One region of the Pseudomonas sp. GW821-FHT09C10 genome, then DNA from elsewhere that is predicted to be linked to it. Evidence: predicted binding sites of a transcription regulator. Region 1 holds the regulator's gene; each other region holds the start of a gene.

Evidence for each region. Region 1 encodes sigma-54, which starts transcription at its own class of promoters, with help from an activator protein. Its sites were predicted from a motif close to ANTGGCATNNANNTTGCTNT; they were not measured.
Region 2: the regulator sigma-54 is predicted to act here: its motif matches at 4,319-4,338, upstream of glnK (P-II family nitrogen regulator).
Region 3: the regulator sigma-54 is predicted to act here: its motif matches at 3,466-3,485, upstream of glnA (glutamate--ammonia ligase).
Region 4: the regulator sigma-54 is predicted to act here: its motif matches at 5,095-5,114, upstream of flgB (flagellar basal body rod protein FlgB).

Annotation. Positions count from the first base shown of each region.
Region 1 is NZ_JBWKPE010000002.1:437,262-444,922, reverse strand. It holds gene rapZ (RNase adapter RapZ) at 1-175, opposite strand, end outside; gene ptsN (PTS IIA-like nitrogen regulatory protein PtsN) at 178-642, opposite strand; gene hpf (ribosome hibernation-promoting factor, HPF/YfiA family) at 653-958, opposite strand; gene AC07OT_RS05790 (RNA polymerase factor sigma-54) at 1,034-2,527, opposite strand; gene lptB (LPS export ABC transporter ATP-binding protein) at 2,725-3,450, opposite strand; gene lptA (lipopolysaccharide transport periplasmic protein LptA) at 3,450-3,983, opposite strand; gene lptC (LPS export ABC transporter periplasmic protein LptC) at 3,970-4,542, opposite strand; gene AC07OT_RS05770 (KdsC family phosphatase) at 4,551-5,075, opposite strand; gene AC07OT_RS05765 (KpsF/GutQ family sugar-phosphate isomerase) at 5,076-6,050, opposite strand; gene AC07OT_RS05760 (ATP-binding cassette domain-containing protein) at 6,362-7,171, shown strand; gene mlaE (lipid asymmetry maintenance ABC transporter permease subunit MlaE) at 7,171-7,661, shown strand, end outside.
Region 2 is NZ_JBWKPE010000004.1:122,201-129,861, reverse strand. It holds gene AC07OT_RS09915 (methyl-accepting chemotaxis protein) at 116-2,092, shown strand; gene AC07OT_RS09910 (YifB family Mg chelatase-like AAA ATPase) at 2,152-3,648, opposite strand; gene AC07OT_RS09905 (accessory factor UbiK family protein) at 3,864-4,124, opposite strand; gene glnK (P-II family nitrogen regulator) at 4,547-4,885, shown strand; gene AC07OT_RS09895 (ammonium transporter) at 4,920-6,257, shown strand; gene AC07OT_RS09890 (secondary thiamine-phosphate synthase enzyme YjbQ) at 6,457-6,882, shown strand; gene sutA (dormancy-specific transcriptional regulator SutA) at 6,985-7,311, shown strand; gene AC07OT_RS09880 (HAD family hydrolase) at 7,420-7,661, opposite strand, start outside.
Region 3 is NZ_JBWKPE010000019.1:50,019-57,679, reverse strand. It holds gene typA (translational GTPase TypA) at 1-1,657, opposite strand, end outside; gene thiI (tRNA uracil 4-sulfurtransferase ThiI) at 1,797-3,251, opposite strand; gene glnA (glutamate--ammonia ligase) at 3,586-4,992, shown strand; gene AC07OT_RS28055 (chorismate mutase) at 5,078-5,614, shown strand; gene glnL (nitrogen regulation protein NR(II)) at 5,917-7,002, shown strand; gene ntrC (nitrogen regulation protein NR(I)) at 6,999-7,661, shown strand, end outside.
Region 4 is NZ_JBWKPE010000003.1:139,408-147,068, reverse strand. It holds gene AC07OT_RS07645 (MFS transporter) at 1-299, shown strand, start outside; gene AC07OT_RS07640 (flagellar brake protein) at 360-1,109, opposite strand; gene AC07OT_RS07635 (flagella synthesis protein FlgN) at 1,206-1,676, opposite strand; gene flgM (flagellar biosynthesis anti-sigma factor FlgM) at 1,725-2,048, opposite strand; gene flgA (flagellar basal body P-ring formation chaperone FlgA) at 2,190-2,954, opposite strand; gene AC07OT_RS07620 (chemotaxis protein CheV) at 3,047-3,979, shown strand; gene cheR (protein-glutamate O-methyltransferase CheR) at 4,021-4,848, shown strand; gene flgB (flagellar basal body rod protein FlgB) at 5,157-5,564, shown strand; gene flgC (flagellar basal body rod protein FlgC) at 5,568-6,011, shown strand; gene flgD (flagellar hook assembly protein FlgD) at 6,028-6,753, shown strand; gene flgE (flagellar hook protein FlgE) at 6,785-7,661, shown strand, end outside.

The DNA.
Region 1 (7,661 bases):
TCGAAACCGCGACTAGGGGTTGTGCCAATTCGGTATGGATCAGTGCTCGCTCCGCCAATTCCGGGAGCAGACCGGCGGGCAGGTTGTCGATGCAATAGAAGCCGTTGTCCTCAAGGACGTTGAGGGCGGTACTTTTACCCGAGCCGGAGCGGCCGCTGACGATGATCAAACGCATGATTACTGCCCGTTTTGTTCATCCAGGACAACTTGGTACAGCGCCTCGTTGCTACTGGCACTGCGCAGTTTGTCGCGTACTTCCTTGCGGTCGAGCATGCTTGCGATCTGCCTAAGCAGTTCCAGGTGTGCGTCGGTGGCAGCCTGTGGGACCAGCAGAACAAACAGCAGGTCTACCGGGGCGCCGTCGATCGCGTCGAAATCGATAGGTGCGTCCAGGTGCAGCAGGGCGCTGACAGGTGTTTCGCAGCCTTTGAGGCGGCAGTGGGGAATGGCGATGCCGTTGCCAAAACCGGTGGAGCCGAGTTTTTCACGGGCAATCAGAGCCTCAAAGACATCTTGCATCTCCAGCTCAGGCACTTGGCTGCTGATCAGGTTGGCAATTTGTTCGAGGGCTTTCTTCTTGCTGCCGCCCGGCACGTTCACGAGGGAACGGCCGGGGGTCAGGATGGTTTCAAGTCGGATCATGGGGGGAGAGTTAACGACCTGTACCTTGCATCAGGTGCAGATTCTTTTCCTTATGCTTTATGAGTTGGCGGTCCAGCTTGTCGTAGAGCGAGTCGATCGCCGCGTACATGTCTTCATGTTCCGCATTGGCAACGAGCTTGGCATTCGGCACGTGCAGGGTGGCCTCGATTTTCTGCTTGAGCTTGTCGACCTCCATGATGACCTGCACGTTGGTGATCTTGTCAAAATGCCCCGCAAGCTTGTTCAGCTTGCTCTCGGTGTACTCGCGCAGGGGCTTGGTAACTTCCAGTTGGTGTCCACTGATGTTGACTTGCATACAGCTTCTCCTTCGTTGCCAGTGCATAAAGCGGCGGGTAGGAATACCCGCCACTGGAACGCTGTGGCCCGCCCGTCACATCAAACGCTTACGCTCGCTGGAAGGCGCGATCCCTAGGGACTCGCGGTACTTGGCGACGGTTCGACGGGCGACCTGAATGCCTTGTGCCTCCAGTAAACCAGCGATCTTGCTGTCACTCAACGGCTTTTTCTGATTTTCCGCAGCAACCAGTTTTTTGATGATTGCGCGGATCGCCGTGGACGAGCATTCGCCGCCTTCGGATGTGCTGACATGGCTGGAGAAAAAGTATTTCAGCTCATATATGCCCCGTGGGGTATGCATGAATTTTTGTGTGGTCACCCGGGAAATCGTCGATTCGTGCATGCCCACCGCTTCTGCGATGTCGTGCAGGACCAGCGGTTTCATCGCCTCGTCACCATATTCCAGGAAGCCGCGCTGATGCTCGACGATCTGGGTGGCCACTTTCATCAGGGTTTCGTTGCGGCTTTGCAGGCTCTTGATGAACCAACGCGCTTCCTGCAACTGGTTGCGCATGAAGGTGTTGTCGGCGCTGGTGTCGGCACGGCGCACAAAACCGGCATATTGCGGGTTGACCCGCAGGCGCGGCACCGACTCCTGGTTCAGTTCCACCAACCAGCGCTCGTTGTCCTTGCGCACGATCACGTCGGGAACGACGTATTCGGCTTCGCTGGACTCGATCTGCGAGCCTGGACGCGGGTTGAGGCTTTGCACCAGCTCGATGACCTGGCGCAGGTCGTCTTCCTTGAGCTTCATGCGCCGCATCAACTGGCTGTAGTCGCGGCTGCCCAGCAGGTCGATGTAGTCGGTGACCAAACGCTGGGCCTCTGCGAGCCAAGGGGTCTTGGCGGGCAGCTGGCGCAGTTGAAGCAGCAGGCATTCGCTCAGGGTGCGGGCACCAATGCCGGCGGGCTCGAATTGTTGGATGCGGTGCAGGACCGCTTCAATTTCGTCCAGCTCGATGTCCAGTTCCGGGTCGAAGGCCTCGAGAATCTCTTCGAGCGTCTCGTCCAGGTAACCCTGGTTATTGATGCAGTCGATCAGGGTCACGGCGATCAGGCGATCGGTGTCCGACATCGGCGCGAGGTTCAATTGCCACAGCAGATGGCTCTGCAGGCTCTCGCCGGCGGAAGTACGGGTGGTGAAGTCCCACTCGTCATCGTCATTGCTGGGCAGGCTGCTGGCGCTGGTCTGGTAGACGTCCTCCCAGGCGGTGTCCACCGGGAGTTCGTTGGGAATGCGTTCGTTCCAATCGCCTTCCTCAAGGTTATCCACCGTGGGGGCGGTTTCCTGGTAGGAGGGTTCCTGTACGTCGGAATTGGGTTTTTGCTCGATGTTGTCGGCCAGTGGGTCTGCATTATCGAAGTCGTCGCCTTCTTCCTGGCGTTCGAGCATCGGATTGGACTCCAGGGCCTCCTGGATTTCCTGTTGCAGGTCCAGGGTCGACAATTGGAGCAGGCGGATGGCCTGTTGCAGCTGCGGTGTCATCGTCAGCTGCTGGCCCATTCTCAGGACTAGCGATGGTTTCATGGCAGGGGCTTAACACCTTATTCGCCGGCGCAATGCGCCATCCACGACAGGGCGCGTGAGCGCCAAACATAAGCAAATTATATGCCTGATATCGGGGGCTTTGCCTAGAGCGCGGTAACAATAAAAATCCGGAGGTTTTCATTGACTCCCGCGCATCGGGCAAACGACCTGCCACCGCCTTGTTGTTGCAGGCGGCCTTACAGGCGGAACTCGTGACCCAGGTACACTTCCTTGACCAATTCGTTGGCCAGGATGGTGGCAGAGTCGCCTTCGGCGATCAGCTGGCCATCGTTGACGATATACGCGGTTTCGCAGATATCGAGGGTCTCACGCACGTTGTGGTCAGTGATCAGTACGCCGATGCCCTTGGCCTTGAGGTGGTGGATGATCTGCTTGATGTCGCCGACTGAGATGGGGTCGACGCCGGCAAACGGCTCGTCCAGCAGGATGAACTTGGGGGCAGTGGCCAGGGCGCGGGCGATTTCCACGCGACGACGCTCACCACCGGACAGGCTCATGCCAAGGTTGTCGCGAATGTGGTTGATGTGGAATTCCTGCAGCAGGCTTTCCAGTTCTTTGCGGCGGCCGTCACGGTCGAGTTCCTTGCGGGTTTCAAGGATGGCCATGATGTTGTCGGATACCGACAGCTTGCGGAAGATCGACGCTTCCTGCGGAAGATAGCCGATACCTGCACGGGCGCGACCGTGCATTGGCTGGTGGCTCACATCCAGGTCGTCGATCAATACGCGACCTTGGTCCGCCTGAACCAGGCCGACGATCATGTAGAAGCAGGTGGTCTTGCCGGCGCCGTTAGGGCCAAGCAAGCCGACGATCTGGCCGCTGTCGATCGACAGGCTGACGTCGCGCACGACCTGACGGCTTTTATAGGCCTTGGCCAGATGCTGGGCTTTCAGGGTTGCCATTACTCGGCCTTCTTCTTCGGCTGGATAACCATGTCGATGCGTGGGCGTGGCGCGGTGACCTTGCTGCCATTGGCACGACCGGCGTTGGCGATCTGCTTCACGGTGTCATAGGTGATCTTCTCGCCTTCCGTGGAGTTGCCATCGGGGCTGAGTACCTTGGCCTGGTCGATCAGCACGATGCGATTCTGCTGGGCGTGATACTGGATGGTCTTGCCGTAGCCCTTCATCGGGCCGGTGTCGGTAGCCGACTGCTTCTGTTCGAAGTAGGCCAGGTTGCCCACCGAAGTCACCACGTCGATATCGCCCGCCTGGGTGCGCGTCAGTGTCACCGTGTTGCCGGTGATCTTCATCGAGCCCTGGGTGATGATCACGCCGCCGGTATAGGTGGCGACGCCTTGCTTGTCATCCAGTTGCGCATCGTCAGCCGAGATGTGGATCGGTTGCTGGCTATCGTTCGGCAGAGCCCAGGCGCTCACGCTTCCCAGTGCTGCGCCCAGACCGAGCAAAATAGGGAGAGTTTTAACGAGCCTCATACTGTCCTCTTACGTTCGATAGCAGGTGTATCCTGCTTTCTTTCAAATACGCTTTCATTCCCTTGCCAGTCGATACACCGCCAGCGCCGTCGATTCTAACGTCTTGCTCGGTCTGCGCATATTGCTTCTGTGGGAATACGGTCATGCGACTGCTGGTAATCACGGTGTCACGGTTTTTGGCGTCAGTGCGCGCAACGCGTACCGAGTCAATCAGTTCTACCTCGGTGCCGTCCGGGTTGACCTCGCCACGCTTGCTCGTGACATGCCATGGGAACTCGGTGCCGCGATACAGGTTCAGGTCCGGGTTGGTCAGCAGGGTGACTTCGGTGGCCTTCAAATGCTCGACTTTGTCCGAGGTCATCTCGTACTGCACCTTGCCGTCGGGCAGGAACTGCACGCTGTAGGCATTGGTTGCGTAATAGTCGATAGCCCCTTCGTCAACCTGCGCAACAGGCTGGTCGAGGAAGCGCCCCGGGCTGATATTCCAGTAGCCCACCGCCAGAAACAGCGCGGCAATGACCCCGAATAGCAGGAAGTTGCGAATCTTTTTACTCAGCATAAAACGCTCTATAGGTAGGCGGCGTGGGCCGCTTCAAGACTGCCCTGGGCTCGCAGGATCAGTTCACAGAACTCGCGGGCGGCACCTTCGCCGCCACGGGCGGTGGTGACGCCATGGGCGTGCTCGCGAACAAACGTCGCCGCATTGGCGACGGCCATGCCCAGGCCCACTCGGCGAATGACCGGCAAGTCGGGCAGATCATCGCCCAGATAGGCAACCTGCTCATAGCTTAGGTTGAGTTGGCCAAGAAGCTCGTCCAGAACCACCAGTTTATCCTCGCGGCCCTGATACAGGTGAGGAATACCGAGGTTTTGTGCGCGGCGTTCCACAACGGGGGTTTTTCTGCCGCTGATAATCGCCGTTTGCACGCCCGAAGCCATCAGCATCTTGATGCCCTGGCCGTCGAGGGTATTGAACGTCTTGAATTCGCTGCCATCTTCGAGAAAGTACAGGCGGCCATCGGTCAGCACGCCGTCAACGTCGAAAATCGCCAGTTTGATCTGTTTACCGCGTTGCAACAGGTCGCTGGTCATTTACATCACTCCCGCACGCAGCAAGTCGTGCATGTTCAGGGCGCCCACCGGGTGGTCGTCGCTATCGACCACCACCAGCGCGCCGATCTTGTGGTCTTCCATGATCTTCAATGCTTCGGCTGCCAGCATTTCAGGGCGTGCAGTCTTGCCATGGGGGGTCATCACGGCGTCGATGGTCGCGGTGCGGATATCGATGGTGCGGTCCAGGGTGCGACGCAGGTCACCGTCAGTGAATACCCCGGCCAGGCGCCCGTCGGCTTCCAGGATCACGGTCATGCCCAGGCCCTTGCGGGTCATTTCCATCAGCGCGTCCTTCAGCAGGGTGCCGCGTTGGACGTGGGGCAATTCCTCGCCTGAATGCATGACGTTTTCCACTTTCAGCAGCAGGCGGCGGCCCAGGGCGCCACCCGGGTGGGAAAATGCGAAGTCTTCAGCGGTGAATCCACGGGCTTCCAGCAGCGCCACGGCCAGGGCGTCGCCCATGACCAGGGCGGCGGTGGTGGAGGAGGTCGGCGCCAGGTTCAGCGGGCAGGCCTCGTGGTCCACGTGAACATTCAGGTTCACGTCGCCGGCCTTGGCCAGGGTTGATTCCGGGTTGCCGGTGACGCTGATCATCTTGATGCCCAGGCGCTTGATCAGCGGCAGCAGGGTCACGATTTCGTTGGTGGTGCCGGAGTTGGACAGCGCCAGGATGATGTCATCCTTGGTGATCATGCCCATGTCGCCGTGGCTGGCTTCGGCCGGATGCACGAAAAATGCGGTGGTCCCGGTGCTGGCCAGGGTGGCGGCGATCTTGTTGCCGACGTGGCCCGACTTGCCCATGCCGACCACGACAACACGGCCCTTGCTGGCCAGGATCATCTCGCAGGCGCGTACGAAATCTGCGTCGATATGGGCCAGCAAGCCCTCTACAGCTTCAACTTCGAGGCGGATGGTGCGTTGCGCGGATTGAATAAGGTCGCTGGTTTGGCTCATGTCTGAAGTCGTATAGCCTGACGAAAAGTCGGCGATTATAGCGGTAATGAACAATTCCCTCACGCAAGTTCGTCAGGCTTTATTCAACGAATGCCTGAGAACCATCCTCAGTAACATAGCCAGCAACGTTTTTTCCCTGTCCCTAAACTGAACTAGCGCAGTTCCGGCCTTGGGCGCCCTGTACCAGCAGTGATATAGTTCGCCGCCAGTTCGGTCCGCCCAGCCCATGTGGCTATCTATATGCGTCACCGTTGCAAACGTTTGTCGCATGCATGGTGTCTGAGTGAGAGGCTGCATCCCAAGGAGTTTAGATGAGTGCCGATAACGCCTACGCGGTCGAGCTGAAGGGACTGACCTTCAAGCGCGGGACGCGCAGCATCTTCAATAACGTCGATATTCGCATTCCCCGTGGCAAGGTCACGGGCATCATGGGGCCGTCCGGTTGCGGCAAGACCACGCTGTTGCGTCTGATGGGCATGCAATTGCGCCCCAGCGCCGGTGAAGTATGGGTCAACGGCCAGAACCTGCCGACGCTGTCGCGCAGTGATCTGTTCGATGCGCGCAAGCATATGGGGGTACTGTTCCAGAGCGGTGCGCTGTTTACCGACCTCGATGTGTTCGAGAACGTGGCGTTTCCGTTGCGGGTGCATACCCAGCTGTCCGACGAAATGATTCGTGACATTGTGTTGCTGAAACTGCAGGCCGTGGGCCTTCGTGGTGCCATCGACCTGATGCCCGACGAACTGTCCGGTGGCATGAAGCGCCGCGTGGCCCTGGCGCGTGCCATTGCCCTTGACCCGCAGATCCTCATGTACGACGAGCCCTTCGTCGGCCAGGATCCGATTGCCATGGGCGTGCTGGTACGCCTGATCCGTCTGCTCAACGATGCGCTGGGTATCACCAGCATCGTGGTCTCCCACGACCTTGCAGAAACCGCGAGCATTGCCGATTACCTTTATGTAGTCGGCGATGGCCAGGTGCTGGGGCAGGGTACGCCTGAAGAACTGATGAACGCCGACAACCCGCGTATTCGCCAATTCATGACCGGCGATCCCGATGGCCCCGTGCCTTTTCACTTTCCGGCAGCGGATTACCGCTCAGACCTTCTGGGGAAGCGCTGATGCGCAAGACATCTCTCATCGAGAAGGTTCGCCTTTTCGGTCGATCCGGTATCGACATCGTCGAAGTGCTGGGCCGCTCGACGATTTTCCTGTTTCACGCGTTGCTCGGCCGCGGCGGCATTGGTGGCGGCTTCGGCCTGTTGATCAAGCAGCTGCATTCGGTGGGCGTGATGTCCCTGGTGATCATTGTGGTCTCCGGGGTGTTCATCGGGATGGTGCTGGCGTTGCAGGGCTTCAATATCCTGTCCAGCTACGGTTCGGAGCAGGCGGTAGGGCAGATGGTTGCCCTGACGCTGCTGCGTGAGCTGGGGCCGGTCGTGACCGCGTTGCTGTTCGCCGGGCGTGCGGGTTCTGCGTTGACCGCCGAAATCGGCAACATGAAGTCCACCGAGCAGTTGTCCAGCCTGGAAATGATCGGCGTGGACCCGCTCAAGTACATTGTTGCCCCGCGCCTGTGGGCCGGCTTTATTTCCCTGCCGTTGCTGGCGAT
Region 2 (7,661 bases), on a different contig from region 1:
TGCGGCCAGCCGAAGTAGGTGTGTTGGAACTATCGTGCACCAATGTTTCCCATCAGATAATTTGCCGAGCAGCGCTATGAGATCAGGATGATCCTGGCCTCGGCCAGGAGCTGTCATGTCTCAACCTCGCGCCCGGATTGCCTCCCAGTTAGGCCTCGCGTTAGCCGTGATTCTGGCTGTCGTTATCAGCGGCAGTACGGTATTTGCCTTGCGTTCCCTTGACTCCGCCAACCTCGACACCCGCGAGGAGCACCTGGCCAGCGAGGCGCGCCTGCTCGCCGACCAACTCAATACCTTCCACAGCACCTTGCGCGAGAGCACTCAGCGTTTGAGCGGACTGTTTGAAAAACGCTTCGGCGCCGGGTTGAGCGTGCATGTGGACCAACCCGTGAGCGTGGCCGGTGTTCAGACGCCCAGCCTGTACCTGGGCAACGAGGTGTTGAACAACAACTTTGATGAGGTGGACGAGTTCAAACAAATGTCCGGCGGCGTGGCCACCGTATTTGTGCGCAGTGGCGACGACTTCATCCGTATCAGCACGTCCCTGACCAAGCAGGATGGCAACCGCGCTATCGGCACCGTCCTCGACCGTCAGGGCCCGGCCTATCAACGTGTTGTGGGTGGGCAGACCTATATCGGCAGGGCGGTGTTGTTCGATCGTTCCTACATGACCCAATACAGCCCGGTGCGTGACAGCGGCGGTAAGGTTATCGCCGTGCTGTTCATCGGTTTTGACTACACCGATGCGCAGAATGCCCAATTCGAAAACCTCAAGCGCTTCCGAATCGGCCAGACCGGCTCCCTTGCGCTGCTGGATGAGCAAAAGCACTGGCTGGTGCCACCCGCCGGCGTGCAGGCGTTGGATCAATCGGTGCCGGTGATGCTGGACCTGGCCAAGACCCCGGGCAAAGGTCGCTTCTGGAGCGACAAGAACGAAGATTTTTATAGCGTTTCGGTACCGTTCGAAGGCGGCCCATGGGCCGTGGTCGCGAGCATGCCGAAAGCTGAAATCCGCGCGGTGACCTGGGCCGTGGGTATTCGCCTGGTGATCGGCAGCGTGCTGGCGATGTTGCTGGCGGTGGGCGCCACGGTCTGGCTGCTGCGCAGCAAGTTGCAGCCCCTGAGTGACCTGGTGCGTCAGGCCGAGGCCCTGGGTGCGGGCGATCTGAGCGCACGTTTGAACGTGTCCAGCCATGACGAAATCGGCCAACTGGCACGCAGCTTCAACCAGATGGGCGAAGCGCTGTCGACCATGGTCTCCCATATCCGTAACGCAGCCGAAGAGGTCAACAGCCGCGCCCAGGCCTTGTCCGGTTTGTCCGGCGGTGCCTATGAGGGCATGGAGCAGCAGTCCGGCGAGATCACCAGCATGGCCGGCGCGGTAGAGGAGTTCAGCGCCACGTCGTTGAATATCGCCGACAACATGGGCAATACCGAACGCCTGGCCCAGGAAAACGCCCAGCAGACCCGCATTGGTCGCACCTCGATGCAGGAAGCGTCGTCGTCCCTGGAACACATTGCCACCGCTCTGAACAGCACGGCCACGGTGATCAACACCCTCGGCCAGCGCTCCCAGGAAATCGGCGGGATCGTCGGCGTGATCACCTCGATTGCCGAACAGACCAACTTGCTGGCGCTCAACGCCGCCATTGAAGCCGCCCGCGCAGGGGAGCAAGGCCGTGGGTTTGCCGTGGTGGCCGACGAAGTACGTAACCTGGCGTCGCGTACCCGTGAAGCCACCGATGAAATTTCCGGCATGATCCAGAGCATCCAGAAGGAAACCGGCAACGCCATCAGCACGATGGAGCAAGGCAACGCGCTGATGCAGGAAGGCCTGTCGCGCAACGCCGATGTGGCCTCGGCCCTGGCGCGTATCGACGAGCAAAGCCGCTCGGCCGGTCAGCAGTTCGCGGCCATCACCACCGCCACCCAGGAGCAGAGCAGCACCGCGACCCTGCTCAGCAGCAACCTGCAGAGCATTGCGCTGGCCAACAGCGAGCAGCGTGAAGTGGTTTCCAACCTGGCGATTACCGCCAAGGAACTGGAGACGTTGGCGGCGAGCCTGCGCCATGAAGTGGATCGCTTTCGCTGAACCACCGCTGTACACAATGTGGGAGGCCTGTCGCTCCCACATTTGGCTTTGCGCCAAGTTTAAGTGATCGCCGCCGGGCGGTATTGCAGGGCCTCTTTCAGGTGGTCGCGGGTGATGGTCTCTACCTGATCCAGATCCGCCAGGGTGCGTGCCACCTTGAGCAGTCGATGGGCCGCGCGCAGCGATAGGGTCAGTCGTTCACAGGCCGTTTCCAGCCAGCTTTCATCCACCTTCGCGAGCTTGCAGTGCTCGCGCAGCCCCGGCAGATCAAGAAAGGCATTCGCACAGCCCTGGCGCCTTTGCTGATGCTCGCGAGCCTGGGCGACCCGCGCTGAGGCATGGGCGGTATCCTCGCCCGCCTGTTGGATCGGGTTCAGTGCCGTCGTTTCCCTCGCCACGGTCAGGTGCAAGTCAATCCGGTCCAGCAGCGGCCCCGAGAGCTTGTTGCGATATCGCTGAATCTGCTCCGGCGTACAGCGACAGCGCCCGCTGGGTTCGCCCATGTAACCGCAAGGGCAGGGGTTCATCGCCGCGACCAGTTGGAAGCGCGCCGGGAAACTCACTCGGTCGCGAGCACGGGAAATCACGATATGCCCCGACTCCAGCGGCTCACGCAGCACTTCCAACACCTTGCGATCAAATTCCGGCAGCTCATCCAGGAACAGCACCCCATGATGAGCCAGGGTGATTTCTCCCGGCTGTGGTTTCGAGCCGCCGCCCACCAGTGCCGGGCCGGATGCCGAGTGATGCGGTTGACGAAACGGTCGATGGGGCCAATGGCTCAGCGGCGCCAGACTTACAACCGATTGAATCGCGGCAACCTCCAGCGCCTCCTGTTCGCTCAACGGCGGTAATAAACCGGGCAGGCGGCTGGCGAGCAACGTCTTGCCGGTGCCGGGCGGCCCGCTGAACAAAAGGTTATGCGCGCCCGCTGCCGCGATCAGCAACGCTCGCTTGGCCGCGAGCTGGCCCTGGACTTCACTCAGGTCCGGATAGGGCTTGTTCAAGTACAGCAGGCCATCGGACGTGTAAGGCTCGATCGGCACATGTCCATTCAGGTGCGCCACCACTTGCAACAGGTGGTCCACCGCAATCACCTTCAACCCCGACGCCAGGCACGCTTCTTCGGCATTCGCTCGCGGCACTATCACGGTGCGCCCGGCCTTGCGCGCCGCCAGCGCGGCCGGCAACACGCCTTTTACCGCCCGCACCTCGCCGGACAGCGCCAACTCCCCCAGGCATTCCACATTATCGAGCGTCAACGCCGGCACCTGCACACTGGCCGCCAGGATCCCCAGGGCAATCGCCAGGTCAAAACGCCCGCCGTCCTTGGGCAGGTCGGCGGGCGCGAGGTTGAGGGTGATACGGCGAGCGGGGTATTGCAGCGCAGAGTTGAGAATGGCACTGCGCACGCGATCCTTGCTTTCCTTGACCGCAGTTTCGGGCAGGCCCACCAGCGTCAGGGACGGCAGACCATTGGCCATATGCACTTCAACGGTGACGGCAGGGGCTTCGACGCCGATCTGGGCGCGGCTGTGGACGATTGCGAGGGACATGCTCGTTCCTTGAAAGGGGAGGCCGCTTCCTGCGGTTTTTCAAGGGTAGACGAGGTAGGGAAGAGCGAGGCGGGGAGGTTTTACAGAACGTATCCAGAGCAAAAGGTAGAGCAAATGTGGGAGGGGGCTTGCTCCCGATAGCAGGGGGTCAGTCAGCATTGATTCTGGCTGATACACCGCCATCGGGAGCAAGCCCCCTCCCACACTGAGCGCATTTATTCGGCAGGAGGGGTCAACCGCGCTTCCAGCTCTGCGACTTTCGCTTCCAGGCTCTCCAACCGCGCACGGGTGCGGGCGAGAACCACCATCTGGCTATCAAACTCTTCCCGGCTCACCAGGTCGAGCTTGCTGAAACCGCTTTGCAGCAAGGCCTTGAACTGGCTTTCGATTTCATTGCGGGGCAGCGGGGTGTCGCCGCTGAACAGGCGAGAGGCGTGGCCGCTCAGGGCGTCGAGGAGGTCTTTGGGCGCGAGCATGGGAAATATTCCGGAAAACTGTTGGCGGGCAGTGTATCACGCAGCGTCTATAGTCTTTTTCACGGCCTGGGTCGCACGCTTTTCGCGCATCAGGCCGGGCGGTGATGCACCGTTTTCGTGCGCATTGCAGGCGCCGGATGGCCCCGTTGGTGGGCCTGGGTGAGCAAAGGACTGATTTCAGTGGTTTTTACGGAGCTGGCAAGGTTTCTGCTTAGACGATCATGACCCATGCACTGATGCAGTCGCTGTGACGAATGCAGTGCGCCGACGGATCAGGGGTACAGGTTTCGTCACCAGTGGTTCGCTGGCGTCGCAATGGCAACTGCCCTTGCGACGATGCGTTACAAAGCCAGGCACTGCGCTTAGACTTGAGACGGGTTTGTTTTCCTGGGGCAAGTCCACCAATTCGGGAGAGAGTTTTCATGAAGCTAGTCACTGCCATCATCAAGCCGTTCAAGTTGGACGATGTACGCGAGTCGTTGTCCGAGATCGGCGTGCAGGGCATTACCGTTACTGAGGTCAAGGGCTTCGGTCGGCAGAAGGGTCACACCGAGCTGTATCGCGGCGCGGAATATGTAGTCGATTTCCTGCCGAAGGTGAAGATTGATGTCGCCATTGACGACAAGGATCTTGACCGGGTTATCGAGGCGATAACCAAGGCCGCCAACACCGGCAAGATCGGTGACGGCAAGATCTTCGTGGTCAATCTGGAACAGGCTATTCGCATCCGTACCGGCGAAACCGATACCGACGCAATCTAAGCCGCCAAACCCCAACGCCCCAGGAGAAAACAATATGACTCTGCGTAAATTCGCAGGGCTCGGAGCCCTGTTGTCCATCGTAATGCCAAGCCTGGCTATGGCGGCAGACGAAGTGGCTGCTCCAGTCCTCAACTCCGGTGACACCGCCTGGATGCTCACATCCACCGCGCTGGTGCTGTTCATGACCATTCCAGGCCTGGCGCTGTTCTACGGCGGCATGGTGCGCTCCAAAAATATTCTGTCGGTGATGATGCAGTGCTTCGCCATCACCGGCCTGATCAGCATCCTGTGGGTTGTCTACGGCTATAGCATCGCGTTCGATACCACCGGTATGGAACAGGGTGTGGTCAACTTCAACTCCTTCTTCGGCGGTATGGGCAAGGCGTTCCTGGCGGGCGTGACCCCGGCCAGCATCACCGGGCCGGCTGCGCTGTTCCCGGAAGCCGTGTTCATCACCTTCCAGATGACCTTCGCCATCATCACCCCGGCGCTGATCGTCGGTGCGTTCGCCGAACGCATGAAGTTCTCCGCCATGCTGATCTTCATGGCTATCTGGTTCACTCTGGTCTATGCGCCAATCGCCCACATGGTGTGGAGCGGCAACGGTGGCCTGCTGTGGGACTGGGGCGTGCTGGACTTCGCCGGTGGCACCGTGGTGCACATCAATGCCGGTGTCGCTGGTCTGGTGGCGTGCATCGTGCTCGGCAAGCGTAAAGGCTTCCCGACCACTCCAATGGCGCCTCACAACCTGGGTTACACCCTGGTGGGTGCGGCCATGCTGTGGGTCGGCTGGTTCGGCTTCAACGCCGGCTCTGCGGCTGCGGCCAACGGCACCGCCGGCATGGCGATGCTGGTGACTCAGATTGCTACCGCTGCTGCAGCCCTGGGCTGGATGTTCGCCGAGTGGATTACTCATGGGAAGCCAAGCGCACTGGGCATCGCCTCGGGTGTAGTGGCTGGCCTGGTCGCCGTTACACCGGCCGCCGGTACTGTTGGCCCGATGGGCGCCCTGGTGATCGGCCTGGTGGCCGGTGTTATCTGCTTCTTCTGCGCTACCAGCCTCAAGCGCAAGCTGGGCTACGACGACTCCCTGGACGCATTCGGCGTGCACGGTATCGGCGGTATCGTCGGTGCGATCCTCACCGGTGTGTTTGCAGCCCCTGCATTGGGCGGCTTCGGCACCGTGACTGACATCGCCGCGCAAGTCTGGGTCCAGTGCAAAGGTGTCGGCTTCACCGTGATCTATACCGCCATCGTCACCTTCATCATCCTCAAGGTGCTGGATGTGGTCATGGGCCTGCGGGTTACCGAAGAGGAAGAGGCTGTCGGCCTCGACCTGGCGCAACACAACGAACGCGGCTACAACCTGTAAGTACGCGAAAAAAAGATGCCCGGCTTGCCGGGCATTTTTTTGCCTGGCGTTTGTCAGTCATAACAAGCTGTGCCGGTTTTTGCGCAGAGTTTGTCATGCACTTTCCAGCGTGCGAATGTCTTACAGGCATGTAGGCGTATTCGGCACTTTGTTTTTTCCCAGAGCGCGCTAGAATGCGCGCCGATGGGCGGAGAACTGTATGTGGCAACAGACCCTGATTACCCTGCGGGCCAAGCCCCGGGGCTTTCACCTGGTGACCGACGAGTTGCTTGCCGGTTTGCCTGAACTGAAGGCCTGCCGCGTGGGCCTGTTGCACCTGTGGCTGCAGCACACCTCGGCCTCGTTGACCGTCAACGAGAATGCCGATCCGGCGGTTCGTCGTGACTTCGAGCGTTTTTTCAACTCGCTGGTGCCACAAGGCCGCGCCGGGTTCGAACACAACGACGAAGGTCCGGATGATCTGCCGGCGCACTTCAAGGCCAGTCTCCTGGGCTGCCAGCTGAGTTTGCCGGTCAAGGCCGGCCGCTTGGCGATAGGGACCTGGCAAGGTGTTTATCTGGGCGAGCACCGTGATCATGGCGGTGCTCGTAAAGTCCTCGCCACCCTGCACGGTGATGGGGCATAAGCCACTGGTTATCCGGTGGATGTTGATTTTTTCCCGGTGACCTCGACAGAGGATGAAGCTGGGCTATAACTAATCTGCTTTTCGCAAGTCATGAGGTAGAACATGAGCGACGATGATCTGGAAAACGACGAACTCGAAGTAGGTGACGAAGACGACACCGAAGAAGGTCTTGAAGCGGCGGCGGAAGACGTTGCTGAGGACGACGGTGGTGATGACGCTCCTGTTCCAGCTGCCAAAGGCAAAGCCAAGGCTGCTGTTTCGGTAGACGAATTGCCGAGCGTTGAGGCCAAGAACAAAGAGCGCGATGCCCTGGCCCGTGCGATGGAAGAGTTTCTTGCCAAAGGCGGCAAAGTGGTCGAAGTCGAGCCGAATGTGGTTGCAGACCCGCCCAAGAAGCCGGATAACAAGTACGGCAGCCGACCTATCTAAGGTCAGCCACCTGCTTGTAAGAAAAAGCCCGCCGTCGCTGCGGGTTTTTTCATGCCTGTAATAACCGGCTACAAGTCACCCCCCCCTCCCACATTTTTCTCACCCGTATTACTGCCAGCTACGAAGTAGCGCCGGCAATTCCGTCAGGCTGCGAATCTGTGCGTCCGGGAGTTTATCTCCTTCCCACGCCTTGCCCGACGGGTTGAACCACACCGCCCGCAGCCCCGCCTGCTGCGCCCCGGCAATGTCGTCCCCGGGGTGGTCGCCAACATGCACCGCCGCACTGGCATCTACTCCGCCGCGCTGCAGCGCTTCCTGGAACAGCCGGGCATCCGGCTTGGCGATGCCGA
Region 3 (7,661 bases), on a different contig from region 1:
CGTCTTTACCCGAAGCACGCATGTTGTCGAGCTTCTTGCCTTTGGTTGGGTTGACGCCCATGTCGTTGTCACGGCTGTTCAGACCAACGATCTGGCCGTTGTAGATCTCTTGACCGTGTTCAACGAACAGCTTGCCACGCGCCTGCAGGGTTTCCAGGGAGTAGGTCAGTGCCTTGCCGGTTTCAACCGATACCAGAACACCGTTCTGACGGCCGGACATGTCGCCGGACTTCATGGTGTCGTAGCGATCGAAGATCGAGGTCAGGATGCCAGCACCGTTGGTCAGGGTCAGGAACTGGTTACGGAAACCGATCAGACCACGAGCAGGGATGTTGTATTCCAGACGCACACGGCCTTTGCCATCCGGCACCATGTTGGTCAGGTCGCCCTTACGCAGGCCCATCTCTTCCATGACCTTGCCCTGGGATTCTTCAGGGGTGTCGATGGTGACGTTTTCGAACGGTTCCTGCTTCACGCCGTCAACCTGACGGATGATCACTTCAGGACGACCAACGCCCATTTCGAAGCCTTCGCGACGCATGGTTTCGATCAGTACCGAGAGGTGCAGCTCACCACGGCCGGAAACCTTGAACTTGTCAGCCGAGTCGCCTTCTTCAACGCGCAGTGCAACGTTGTACAGCAGCTCTTTGTCCAGACGTTCCTTGATGTTACGGGAAGTCACGAACTTGCCTTCTTTACCGCAGAAAGGCGAGTCGTTTACCTGGAAGGTCATGGAAACGGTTGGCTCGTCGACGGTCAGAGGCTTCATCGCCTCGACAGTGTCCGGGTGGCACAGGGTGTCGGAGATGAACAGCGAGTCCATGCCGCTGATGCACACGATGTCGCCGGCTGCCGCTTCTTCAACGTCGATGCGGTGCAGACCGTGGTGACCCATCAGCTTCAGGATACGACCGTTGCGCTTCTTGCCGTCGGCACCGATAGCCACAACCGGGGTGTTCGGCTTGACGCGACCACGAGCGATACGACCAACGCCGATAACACCCAGGAAGCTGTTGTAGTCCAGTGCGGAGATCTGCATCTGGAACGCGCCGTCACGGTCAACAGCCGGTGCAGGTACGTTGTCGACGATCGACTGGTACAGCGGAGTCATGTCTTCGGCCATGTCGGTGTGGTCCAGACCGGCAATGCCGTTCAGGGCCGAGGCGTAGACGACTTTGAAGTCCAGCTGTTCTTCGGTGGCACCCAGGTTGTCGAACAGGTCGAAGATCTGGTCCAGAACCCAGTCCGGACGCGCGCCTGGACGGTCAACCTTGTTGATGCACACGATCGGACGCAGGCCGGCTTCGAACGCCTTCTTGGTCACGAAACGGGTTTGCGGCATAGGGCCGTCTTGAGCGTCAACCAGCAGCAGAACGGAGTCAACCATCGACATTACGCGTTCTACTTCGCCGCCGAAGTCGGCGTGGCCCGGGGTATCCACGATGTTGATGTGGTAGCCGTTCCAGTTGATAGCGGTGTTTTTTGCCAGGATGGTAATACCGCGCTCTTTTTCCTGGTCGTTGGAGTCCATCACGCGCTCGTCGTTGAGCTCGTTGCGCTCCAGGGTGCCGGATTGACGCAGGAGTTTGTCTACCAGGGTGGTTTTACCATGGTCAACGTGGGCAATGATGGCGATGTTACGTAGATTTTCGATCACTTGTGTATCTCGATCAGAGGATTCGGTGTGCTGACAGGTCGTGGCAGCGATTAACAGTAGAGTCAGGCCTTGCCGTTACAGCTTGACGGCAGAGTCGGGGGGCCGGTGACGCAGGCCACAGGCAAACAGCCCCGGGCTCTTAGCTCGGTCGATAAACGCGCACATTGGCATGCCCCTCACTGAGCAAATGGTGGGCATGCAGGCGACTCATCACGCCTTTGTCGCAATACAGCAGGTACTGACGGCTGTTATCCAGTTCCTTGAAACGCGCGTTCAATGCATAGAACGGCAGCGTTTGTACGTCGATGCCGGCGATTTCCAGCGGCTCATCTTCAGCGGCATCCGGGTGACGGATGTCGATGACGATCTGGCCGGCCAGGGCTTCGCTGACTTCTTCGATCTGCACATCCTGGCCCAGTTCGTCGATAACACGATCGATCGGGACCAGCTTGGCGTTCTCGAGCGCACGCTCCAGAACCGCCATATCAAACTGTTGTTCTTCGTACTCCACGCGGTTGCGCTTGGCGTGGGTCTTGGGGTTCACCGAAATGACCCCGCAGTATTCAGGCATGTGCTTGGCAAAGTCGGCGGTGCCGATTGTTTCTGCCAAGTCGATGATGTCCTGCTTATGGCTGGCGATCAGCGGGCGCAGTACCAGCTTCTCGGTCACGCAGTCGATCAGCGACAGGTTCGGCAGCGTCTGGCTGGAAACCTGGGAAATCGCTTCACCGGTCACCAGCGCGTCGATCTGCAACTGATCGGCGATTCGGGACGCAGCGCGCAACATCATACGCTTCAATACTACGCCCATATGACTGTTATCGACTTTACCGAGAATTTCGCCCAGCACTTCCTCGAACGGTACGCTCACAAATAGCACGCGCTGGGAGCTGCCGTACTTCTTCCAGATAAAGTGCGCAACTTCCATCACGCCCAATTCGTGTGCACGCCCGCCCAGGTTAAAGAAGCAGAAGTGGCTCATCAGGCCGCGGCGCATGATCTGGTAGGCCGCCACCGTGGAATCGAAACCGCCGGACATGAGGACCAGGGTCTGTTCCAGGGCGCCCAGCGGGTAGCCGCCGATGCTGTCGTGCTGGCTGTGAATCACAAACAACCGTTGGTCGCGAATTTCCATGCGCACTTCAATTTGCGGCGCCTTGAGGGAAATTCCGGCGGCGCCGCACTCGCGACGCAGCTTGCTGCCGACGTATTTCTCGACGTCCATGGAACTGAACGGGTGCTTGCCGGCACGCTTGCAGCGCACCGAAAAAATCTTGCCTTCAAGGCTGTCGCCGAAGTGCCGTTTGCATTTTTCGGTGATGTCGTCGAAGTCCCCCAGGGGGTACTCATCCACCTGCAGGAAATGCGCGATACCCGGCATGCAGCTCAGGCGCTCGGTCATGTCCTTCAAGGCTTTGGCGTCGGTCAGGCGGGTTTCCAGCTCGAGGTTGTCCCACACACCGTTCACCACCACAGCCGGGTCCAGATCGCGGAGCACGGCACGGATGTTCTTGGCCAACTGACGGATGAAACGCATCCGTACCGGTCGGCTCTTGATGGTGATCTCGGGGAAGACTTTAACGATTAATTTCATGGAAACAGCGCGCGCAGGGCCTGCCGAAAAAGGGGGGCGCGGATTATAGCGGAAATCGCTCAAGGTTTAACCAGTTAATATGCACAACACTCGACTCGCACTAAAGAGGTGCGTTTGCACTCGCGAACGCCACATTGCGGTGCGCTAATTTCGGGCATTTGTCGCAATGCACCTTTATAGGGGCGTTTTTGGAGCAAAAAACCCATGTTGGCGCACTGGCATGCAATTTGCTCTCTTGTGAGGCAGGTTGCCATGGCGGACTATCCGCGCCGGCATCACCCACATTCTAAGGGCTAACTCCACTACCCCAGCCCGAAGCCACCCGGAGGACACTATGTCGAAGTCGGTTCAACTCATCAAAGATCATGACGTTAAATGGATTGATCTGCGCTTCACGGACACCAAAGGCACTCAGCACCACGTGACCATGCCGGCTCGCGACGCGCTGGATGATGCTTTCTTCGAAGAAGGCAAAATGTTCGACGGCTCCTCCATCGCTGGCTGGAAAGGCATCGAAGCCTCCGACATGATCCTGATGCCGGACGACAGCACTGCCGTCCTCGACCCGTTCACCGAAGACCCAACCCTGATCATCGTCTGCGACGTGATCGAGCCTTCGACCATGCAAGGCTACGACCGCGACCCACGTGCGATCGCCAAGCGTGCCGAGGAATACCTGAAGTCCACCGGTATCGGCGACACCGTATTCGTAGGCCCGGAGCCGGAATTCTTCATCTTTGATTCGGTCAAGTTCAAGTCCGACATCTCCGGCTCCATGTTCAAGATCTTCTCCGAACAAGGTTCGTGGATGTCCGACCAGGACGTGGAAGGCGGCAACAAAGGCCACCGTCCAGGCATCAAAGGTGGCTACTTCCCGGTTCCGCCGTTCGACCATGACCACGAAATCCGTACCTCCATGTGCAACGCCATGGAAGAAATGGGCCTGGTCATCGAAGTTCACCACCACGAAGTGGCGACTGCCGGCCAGAACGAAATCGGCGTTAAGTTCAACACCCTGGTGGCCAAGGCTGACGAAGTCCAGACCCTGAAGTACTGCGTACACAACGTGGCTGATGCCTACGGCCGTACCGCTACCTTCATGCCTAAGCCGCTGTACGGCGATAACGGTTCGGGTATGCACGTTCACCTGTCCATCGCCAAAGAAGGCAAGAACACCTTCGCTGGCGAAGGTTATGCCGGCCTGTCCGACACCGCCCTGTACTTCATCGGCGGCATCATCAAGCACGGTAAGGCCCTGAACGGCTTCACCAACCCGTCGACCAACTCCTACAAGCGTCTGGTCCCAGGTTTCGAAGCACCGGTCATGCTGGCCTACTCGGCTCGCAACCGTTCCGCCTCGATCCGCATTCCTTACGTGTCCAGCCCGCGCGCTCGCCGTATCGAAGCTCGCTTCCCGGATCCAGCAGCCAACCCATACCTGGCTTTCGCTGCCCTGGTCATGGCCGGCCTGGACGGTATCCAGAACAAGATCCACCCTGGCGACGCCGCCGACAAAAACTTGTACGACCTGCCGCCTGAAGAGGCCAAAGAGATCCCACAAGTGTGCGGCAGCCTGAAAGAAGCCCTGGAAGAGCTGGACAAGGGCCGTGCGTTCCTGACCAAAGGCGGCGTATTCAGCGACGACTTCATCGATGCCTACATCGAGCTGAAAAGCGAAGAAGAAATCAAAGTACGCACCTTCGTACACCCACTGGAATACGAGCTGTACTACAGCTGCTGATCCGGTAGCGCTGCTTGACGCAGCGTGATGAAAAAGGCCTCCTTCGGGAGGTCTTTTTTTTGCCCGCACCCTAGGAGGTCACCTCTTGAAGCGTCTACTCGCATTCACTTTATTGTTCGCCAGCGCCAGTGCATTCGCTGCACCGCCGACACTGGCGCCATTACTCAACAGCATCGCCGAACGCCTGGCCATTGCCGACCAGGTGGCCCTGAGCAAATGGGACAGTAAAAAACCGGTAGAAGACAAAAAGCGCGAGCAGGACGTGCTCGCCAGCGTCGTTGCCCAGGCACCGAGTTACAAACTGGAGCCCGCCGCCGCCGAGCAATTTTTCTCGGCGCAGATCGAGGCAAACAAGCTGGTGCAATACACCCACCTGTCCGACTGGCAGTTCCAGGGCAAGGCACCCGACGACCCGCGCCCGGACCTGGTGAAGCAGATTCGCCCGCAACTGGATCAATTGCAAAAACGCCTGCTGCAACAACTCGCGGACTTCACGCCACAACGCAGCGACCCGCAGTGCCCTCAATGGCTGGCTGAAGCGGTGCATGAGCCGCTGAACGACCCGTTGCGGCAGCTGGCGATGATTCGCGCCACAGCCGAGCTATGTATCCACAAAGACTGAATCTGTCACCCGCCCCAAACATGTGGGAGCTCCTCCCACATTGGATTTGTGTGAATTCGCCACTTCCTGAACAACCTTCACAAAACCGCACTATATTGGTGCGACATCCCGCACCCTTCCCACTGGCTCACACCATTTTGGTTCGAAACTTCCCGAGCAGGCTGGCAGAACGCCACAGTTTCGCGCCTTAACCCCTTATTTCAGGGGATTCACGCTTCTTTTCGGAGCCTTGGTTTGGTTTTTGCATTTTCCTTGTATCAGCGTGTGCCTCAAGCCCGCGCCTTGCTCCAAAAGAGGTCCCGATGACCATCAGCGATGCACTGCACCGTTTGCTACTCGACAACCTGACCACCGCGACCATCCTGCTCAATGACGACCTGCGCCTTGAGTACATGAACCCGGCGGCAGAGATGCTCCTGGCCATCAGCGGTCAGCGCAGCCATGGGCAGTTCATCAGCGAATTGTTCACCGAGTCGGCCGAAGCCTTGAGTTCGTTGCGCCAGGCAGTGGAGCAGGCACACCCGTTCACCAAACGTGAAGCGATGCTCACGGCACTGACCGGCCAGACGCTGACCGTCGACTACGCCGTAACCCCGATCCTGAGCAACGGCGCGACCCTGCTGCTGCTCGAAGTGCACCCCCGCGACCGCTTGTTGCGCATCACCAAGGAAGAAGCCCAGCTGTCCAAGCAGGAGACCAGCAAAATGCTGGTGCGCGGCCTGGCCCATGAGATCAAGAACCCGCTGGGCGGCATTCGCGGCGCGGCGCAGTTGCTGGCCCGTGAACTGCCGGACGAGCACCTCAAGGACTACACCAACGTCATCATCGAAGAGGCCGACCGCCTGCGTAACCTGGTGGACCGCATGCTCGGCTCCAACAAGCTGCCGTCGCTGGCGATGACCAACGTGCACGAAGTACTGGAGCGCGTCTGTCAGTTGGTAGAAGCCGAAAGCCAGGGCTGCATCACCCTGGTGCGCGACTACGACCCGAGCATTCCCGACGTGTTGATCGACCGCGAGCAGATGATCCAGGCGGTGCTCAACATTGTGCGCAACGCCATGCAGGCCATCAGCAGCCAGAACGAGCTGCGCCTGGGCCGCATCAGCCTGCGCACCCGTGCCCTGCGCCAGTTCACCATCGGCCACGTGCGCCATCGCCTGGTAACCAAGGTCGAGATCATCGACAACGGCCCGGGCATTCCTGCGGAACTCCAGGAAACCATTTTCTTTCCCATGGTCAGCGGCCGCCCGGACGGTACCGGGCTGGGCCTGGCCATTACCCAGAACATCATCAGCCAGCACCAGGGTCTGATCGAATGTGAGAGCCATCCCGGCCACACCACATTCTCGATCTTTCTGCCTCTGGAACAAGGAGCCCCATCGACATGAGCCGTAGTGAAACTGTGTGGATCGTCGATGACGACCGTTCTATCCGCTGGGTCCTCGAGAAAGCCTTGCAACAGGAAGGCATGACCACCCAGAGCTTCGACAGCGCCGACGGGGTGATGAGCCGCCTGGCGCGCCAGCAGCCCGACGTGATCATCTCCGACATCCGCATGCCCGGCGCCAGTGGCCTGGACCTGCTGGCGCGGATTCGCGAGCAGCACCCGCGCCTGCCGGTGATCATCATGACGGCGCACTCGGACCTGGACAGCGCTGTCGCGTCCTATCAGGGCGGTGCCTTCGAGTACCTGCCCAAACCGTTTGACGTGGACGAGGCCGTGGCGCTGGTCAAGCGCGCCAACCAGCACGCCCAGGAACAGCAGAACCAGGAAGCTCCGCCGACCCTGACCCGCACCCCGGAAATCATCGGTGAAGCGCCGGCGATGCAGGAAGTGTTTCGCGCCATCGGGCGCTTGAGCCATTCCAACATCACCGTGCTGATCAACGGCGAGTCGGGTACCGGTAAAGAGTTGGTGGCCCACGCCCTGCACCGCCACAGCCCGCGGGCGGCCTCGCCGTTTATCGCGCTGAACATGGCGGCGATCCCCAAGGACCTGATGGAGTCCGAGCTGTTCGGCCATGAGAAAGGCGCGTTCACCGGCGCA
Region 4 (7,661 bases), on a different contig from region 1:
TGTGCGCGCTGATCCTGGTGTGGCGAATCCGGCCTAAGGCGGTGACCAATCTGCACCAGGTGGAAGATGCCCCCCTGCATCACGTGGCAATGCCCGACAGTATGTCGAGTTCACCGCTGGTGGCGGCGCTGGACCCGCGGGTGGACGAGCAGGTGGTGCAGGAGCAGATGCAGACTGTCCCCGATCCCGAGCCGCAGGTCGATCCGGAGCTGCCGGTGGATGAGCCCGCCTTCGAAGGACCACCCGAGCCTCTGGGGCCGGACGAGCATCCCCACGAATTGAGCAGGGCGCGCCCCTGAAAGCAAAAACGGGCAGATCCCAAAGGGGGCTGCCCGTTTTTTTGCTGCGATGGTTAAGGATCAAAAATCGTCGTCTTTGTCGAACCGTCGTGCTTCACGCTGCAGCTGGTACACAAAACGCTCGACCTGGCGTTGCACCAAACCACTCATGTTGTGGAAGCGCACACCGGCAAAGGTCGTGTTGATCCTTTCCTCGAAGTGCAGGTATCGCAGTTCGACGGCGGTGGTCATGCTGCCAAACGGCAGGGCTGCGATAAATCGGTCGTAGACCTGGCCCAGTTGCAGGCGCTCGGAAATATCGCCTTCAAAACGCAATTTGCAGCCGGTGGCGGAAATATCCAGCAGTTTGCCGTTGATCGGCAACTGAAGCTTTTCGCCGCCCAGCTCGATATTCACCAGTTGCGCCAGCTTCAATGCGGCGCGGAAGGCATTGCGGCGCTGATGGTAGACCACCTCGTCCGGCAGGCTGCCGGTGTAGATACGGTGCCCGCCTTTTTCGCTGATGGTCAGGGTGCCATTGCTTTCCCAGGCGACGCGTACGCCATCATGGAAACCTTCGATGCGAAAGGGTTCGCCGTTTTCGAGGTAGCGCTCGCCGTCGCGGGGGATCATTTCGTCCAGCGCCAGCGAGTTGCTGTCGCGGTTGACATCCACCAGGTAGCTCTGGAAGCGCTGGCTGCGTTCGTGGAAAGTGATGATCAGCGGGTCATGGCTGTCTTGCAGCATCCGCAAGGTGCCGGCGATTTCCAGAGGCGTGGTGAGGACCTTGGGTGGCTGCGGGGCATCTTCCGCATTAAGGGCGTTGAACACGGTTCTTCCATCTCCAGACAAAATACGACTACACGCAAGAACCGGCATTTTGCCAGCATGTGGCGGGCCTTGGATAGGGCGCGCTGTAAACCGGTGTCAGGCTTGGCTGCGGGTGCTTGGCTTGACCAGGCGCGAGGTGGAGCCCTGGGCGTTATAGAGTGCCGGAGGCTCTCCGCCGTGGAGTATACGCAACTGGTTGGCGGTCGTAGCTTGCTGAAGCTGGATCGACTGACCGTTAAGCAGGTTGGCTTCCTGGCACTGGGCGAGCAATTGGTTGAGTTCTTTGCTCTGGCTCAGCAGTTGATCGCCGACCGAGGAGTGGCTGGCCAACTGCGCCAGGCCGTCGTGGTCTGCCGGCAGGCCGAGGCTGATGAGGATCTGGCTGCGTTTTTTGCCGTGCTGTTCCAGCAGGACGATCAACGACTGCTTGCGTGCCAGAATTTCTTCCAGCAGCGGCATGTCCCGGCCATAGAGGGCCAGTGATTCTTCTTTGAGCAGCTCGAGCAATTGTTGCGTCGGCGCTAGATCATCAATGATCAGTTGAAGCAAATGTTCGTCGTGATGCATGGCTGGCCTTGGGTTTTAAGCGTCCAAAAGCCCTGCGCAGGCCTTTGCCTAGCGCTCGGCTTCGAAGTTAAGCAGCTTGCTGGCTACACGGTTGCTGTCGACTTTATAGCTGCCATCGGCGATCGCCTGTTTCAATTCGGCCACGCGGGCTTTATTGACGACCGGTTGATCGCGCAGCGAGTCAGTGACCTTCTGCAACTGTTGAGCCTCATTGCTCAGGTGTACGGATTCCCCGCTTTGGCTGGCACTGGCCTGTTCTGCCTTGGCGGGCAGCGCCGGGGCCTTGGCTTCTACGCTGTCCTTGGGACTGGTAGTGCGCGTAGTGCCTGACGTCGTCGGGGTGTTATTCAAACGGCTGAAATCGATGACCATGATAAAAAAACCTCTGGGTATTTGGACGCTTGCCATGTTTTCGGCCATACCCGGACAAACTTTAGGCGCGAATGACAATAAATCTCCGCACGGGGCCTCTCGTGCACAGTGTAGGAAAACCCAGCGTCCTGTACCAGTAATCTATAAAGCGACCTCGACTTGCCCTGGGGCTGTTACTCGCGCCTTGATCACGCGGTTGGAGTTGAGGTTCTTGACGCGAATCTGTTCGCTCATGCCGCCGTTGGACAGCGCTTCGCCCGGCATTTTCACATTCAAGCCGCCGCTGCTCGCGGAAATCACCACCTGGTCGCCCTTGCGGATGACCTCCGCCTGTTCCAGGTGCACCAGGGTAATCACCTGATCGGTGACCACTGGTCGGGTCAATCTCTGCCCGATGGCCTGGTCCAGGGATGTCAGGTAGCCCTGGCTGATCTGGCTGATGTCGCGCTCACGCAGTACGACATCCTCGAAATCGATGATGCCCGTGCGCTTCAGTGGGCGTGCAACCACCACCACATCACGGAACAATTTGACCTGGGCCGGTACGAACACGGTCCAGGGCGAGGCGCCTTCGCAGCGTACCTTGACCGTTACGCGCCCGATGGGTTGGGCGGGACTTTCCAGGGTCGCTGTCAATTCCTTGTCGCACATCGGCATGCGCAGACGCGGGTCCAACTGGTTGACCTGGATTTCATAACGCCCCGGCGTCTGTGTGGTTGCCAGATAATCTTCTACAGTGAACTCAAGAAAGCCTTGAGTGACGCCGATAAGTAGATCAGGCAAGGTGAGGTTCTCTGCACGGGCCGTGGTGCCCAGGCTGAAGGCAAGCAGCGCCAGCGGTGCGCAGAGCGATCTGCAAAACCGTGTCAGGTGAAGGCGTCGGGAAACTGTCGTTGTAATGTCCATAATTGAACAAATAGCAAAGCTCGTGCCGTTTTAGTGTTGGGGCGCGCCGCCCTTGTAGGTATAGCCAAAGGTTTTAGCGTAGGAGTCATGGCATGGCAGGAGTAATGGATTCAGTAAACCAGCGTACACAGCTGGTAGGGCAGAATCGCCTGGAGTTGCTGCTGTTTCGCCTGGATGGCAAGCAGCTGTATGGCATCAACGTATTCAAGGTGCGGGAAGTGCTGCAATGTCCCAAGCTGACGATCATGCCCAAGTCCAGTCCGGTGGTGTGCGGTGTGGCGAATATTCGTGGTGCGACTATCCCGATTCTTGACCTGGCCCTGGCCACCGGCTCGGCCGGCCTGCAGGATCGCGAGAACCCGTTCGTGATCATTACCGAGTACAACACCAAGACCCAGGGTTTCCTGGTGCGCTCGGTGGAACGCATCGTCAACATGAACTGGGAAGAGATCCATCCGCCGCCCAAGGGCACCGGTCGCGATCACTACCTCACGGCGGTGACGCGGGTCGATAACCAGTTGGTCGAGATCATCGACGTGGAGAAGATCCTCGCCGAAGTGGCGCCCACCTCGGAGTCGATTTCCGTGGGAGTGGTCGACGCCGAAACGGCGCACAAGGCGGTCTCGCTGCGTGTACTGACGGTGGATGACTCCTCGGTAGCGCGCAAACAGGTGACTCGTTGCCTGCAAACCGTCGGCGTGGACGTTGTCGCCCTCAATGACGGGCGCCAGGCATTGGATTACCTGCGCAAGCTGGTGGATGAAGGTAAGAAGCCGGAAGAAGAATTCTTGATGATGATCTCTGACATCGAGATGCCGGAAATGGACGGCTATACCCTCACTGCAGAGATACGCAGCGATCCACGCATGCAAAAACTGCATATCATCCTGCATACTTCGTTGTCGGGCGTATTCAATCAGGCGATGGTCAAGAAAGTCGGTGCCGATGACTTCCTGGCCAAATTCCGCCCTGATGACCTGGCATCCCGGGTAGTCGACCGGATCAAGGCAGCAGATCACGGCTAGGGTTTTCCCCTGGCGGTCATACGATTTTAGAGGCGGTATCAGTGTCTACGGGTAATTTGGATTTTGAACAGTTCCGGGTCTTCCTGGAAAAAGCCTGTGGCATATTGCTCGGTGAAAACAAGCAATACCTGGTATCCAGCCGTCTTAACAAACTGATGGAGCAGCAGGGCATCAAGTCCCTGGGCGAGTTGGTTCAGCGGATCCAGGGGCAGCCGCGCAGTGGCCTTAAGGAGATGGTGGTCGATGCCATGACCACCAACGAAACCCTGTGGTTTCGCGATACCTACCCCTTTGAAGTGCTCAAGAGCAAAGTGCTGCCGGAGGCCATCAAGGCCAGCCCGGGCCAGCGCCTGCGTATCTGGTCGGCCGCCTGCTCTTCGGGTCAGGAACCGTACTCGATTTCGATGTCCATCGATGAGTTCGAGCGGACCAACATGGGCCAGCTTAAAGCCGGGGCGCAGATTGTCGCCACCGACCTGTCCGGCACCATGCTCACCAACTGCAAGACCGGTGAGTACGACAGCCTGGCCCTGGGCCGTGGCTTGTCCCAGGAACGTTTGCAACGCTACTTCGACCCGAAAGGGGCAGGGCGTTGGGCGGTCAAGGCGCCGATCAAGAACCGTGTGGAGTTTCGCTCGTTCAACCTGCTCGACAGCTACGCCAGCCTGGGCAAGTTCGACATGGTGTTCTGCCGCAACGTGCTGATCTACTTTTCGGCCGAGGTGAAGAAAGACATCCTGTTGCGCATCCACGGCACCCTCAAGCGTGGCGGCTACCTGTTTCTCGGTGCATCCGAGGCGCTCAATGGTTTGCCGGATCACTTCCAGATGGTGCAATGCAGCCCTGGGATCATCTACCAGGCGAAATAATCAGGCCAAATAATAATGTGGGAGGGGGCTTGCGCCCCGATAGCGGTGTATCAGTGATAGAGACATCAACTGATCAGCCGCTATCGGGGGCAAGCCTCCTCCCACATTTGTTTCTGCGGCAAAGTTGAAGAAAGCGGCAACTCCCCATTGCCGCTTTACTGGCGCCACGCGGAAACCCGTTGCCGCTTTTCTGGCATTGCCGCCGGCAAGCTCCTCGCAACCCCTTGATTTACGGGGGTATCAGATATTGGCATGCGCCTTGCTATAACCCTGTTAACGAACAGCAGGTCAGCCTAAAGGTTTCCGCCATGAGCATCAGCTTCGATAAAGCGCTCGGTATCCACGAACAAGCCCTGGGCTTCCGCGCCCAGCGTGCCGAAGTCCTGGCCAACAACATTGCTAACGCCGATACCCCGAACTACAAGGCTCGGGACCTGGATTTCTCTGCCGTGCTCGCCGCACAGCAGGACAAGACCAAGAACGGCACCTTCGCCTTGAATATGACCAACAGCCGTCATATCGAAGCGCAAGGCCTGAGCAGTGGGGACGAGTCGTTGCTGTATCGCACGCCGATGCAGCCGTCGATCGACCAGAACACCGTCGACGCCCAGCTGGAGCAATCGGCCTATGCCGAGAACTCGGTGAACTTTCAGGCCAGCTTTACCCTGCTCAACAGTAAATTCAAAGGGCTGATGTCAGCCCTGCGTGGAGAGTAAGCCATGTCCCTGTCCAGTGTTTTCAATATTGCCGGCAGTGGCATGAGCGCGCAGACCACGCGCTTGAACACCGTCGCCAGTAACATCGCCAACGCCGAGACCGTGTCTTCGAGCATCGACCAGACCTACCGCGCCCGTCACCCGGTGTTCGCCACCATGTTCCAGGGTGGCCAGAGCGGTGGCAGCGATTCGCTGTTCCAGAACCAGGATGCTGCCGGCCAGGGCGTGCAGGTCCTCGGTGTGGTCGAAGACCAGAGCAACCTCGAGGCCCGTTACGAGCCGAACCATCCTGCCGCGAACGAAAAGGGTTATGTCTATTACCCCAACGTCAACGTGGTCGAGGAAATGGCAGACATGATCTCCGCCAGCCGCTCGTTCCAGACCAACGCGGAAATGATGAACACCGCCAAAACCATGATGCAGAAGGTCCTGACCCTGGGTCAGTGATAAGGGGCGCCAAATAATGGCCATCGTTGATACCACGACCAATACGGCAGTCCAGGACCTTTTCAACTCCAAGGTCAAGACCGCCACCGACAACACCACCGTCGCCGACGCTACCAAGACGGCGACAGGCAGCCAGTCCCTGGGCAAGGATGCGTTCCTGCAATTGCTGGTGACCCAACTGAAAAACCAGAACCCGCTGTCGCCTCAGGACAACGGTGCGTTCGTGGCCCAGCTGGCGCAATTCAGCAGCCTGGAAGGCATCAACACCCTGAACGACTCGGTCAATGCGATCTCCAGCAACTTCAGCTCGTCGCAGGCGCTGCAGGCTTCGTCGCTGGTGGGGCGCTCGATCATCACCCAGACCAACAAGGCCTTGGTGGACACGAGCAAGAGCATGACCGGTTCGGTGGCGGTGACTGCGGCGACAGGCAACGTCTCGATCAAGATCTCCGATAAAGACGGCAACGTGGTGCGCACTATCGATATGGGTGCCCAAAGCGCGGGTTCGTCCGACTTCATCTGGGATGGCAAGAACGACAAGGGCGAGGTCGCCCCAGCCGGCACCTACACCTTCGCGGCGACGACCAAGAACGACAAGGGTGAATCGGTGGCCATGGCGACTTCGTTGCCGGCAACGGTGACCAGTGTGACGTTGAGCAAGACCGGCGGCGAAATGCTGCTGAACCTTGCAGGTGGCATGGGCAGCGTCAAGCTGTCGCAAATTCAGACTATCGGTACATAGAGCCGGCTAAATACGGCAGAGGGAGAGAAACATGTCTTTTAATATCGGCCTTAGCGGCCTCTATGCGGCCAACAAACAACTGGACGTAACCGGCAACAACATCGCCAACGTTGCGACCACTGGCTTCAAGTCGTCCCGTGCGGAATTCGCGGATATCTACGCCGCGTCCAAACTGGGCACCGGCCAGAACAGCATCGGCAACGGTGTGAACCTGGCAGCGGTGTCCCAGCAGTTCACCCAGGGTGACGTCAACAACAGCGGCGGCGTGCTGGACATGGCGATCCAGGGCGGTGGCTTCTTCGTGCAGAAGGGCAGCGATGGCTCGCTGGAGTACACCCGTAGCGGTGCCTTCCGTGCCGACAAAGATGGCTACATCACCAACAACACCGGTACTTCGCGCCTGCAGGGCTACGCGGCAGATGACGACGGCAAGATCATCAAAGGCGGCTTGACCGACCTGCAACTGAACCTGTCGTACCTGCCACCGAAGGCGTCCACCAAAGTGGACTCCACCAGTAACCTGAACTCGTCGGAGCCGGTGATCAACCAGACCACCAAGCCGTTCGACCCGACTGACACCACCACTTTCACCACCCAGTACAGCACCACCCTGTACGACTCCCAGGGCAACTCCCACGAGATGGTGCAGTACATGGTGAAAACCGACGCCAACAAGTGGAGCGCCTACACGCTGATCGATGGCCGTAACCTGGATGGTTCCAAGCCTACAACGACGGGTACCACTGCTCCCGTACCGTCGGTATTGAGCTTTGACGGTGCCGGTAAACTGACGGATATCACCACCGCAGGCGTGTCCGGCACGACCCTGACGCTCACCGGCTGGATCCCGGGCTCGGTGACCAATGGCGTATGGACGCCTAACAAGGCTACAGCGCCAAACATTGCCG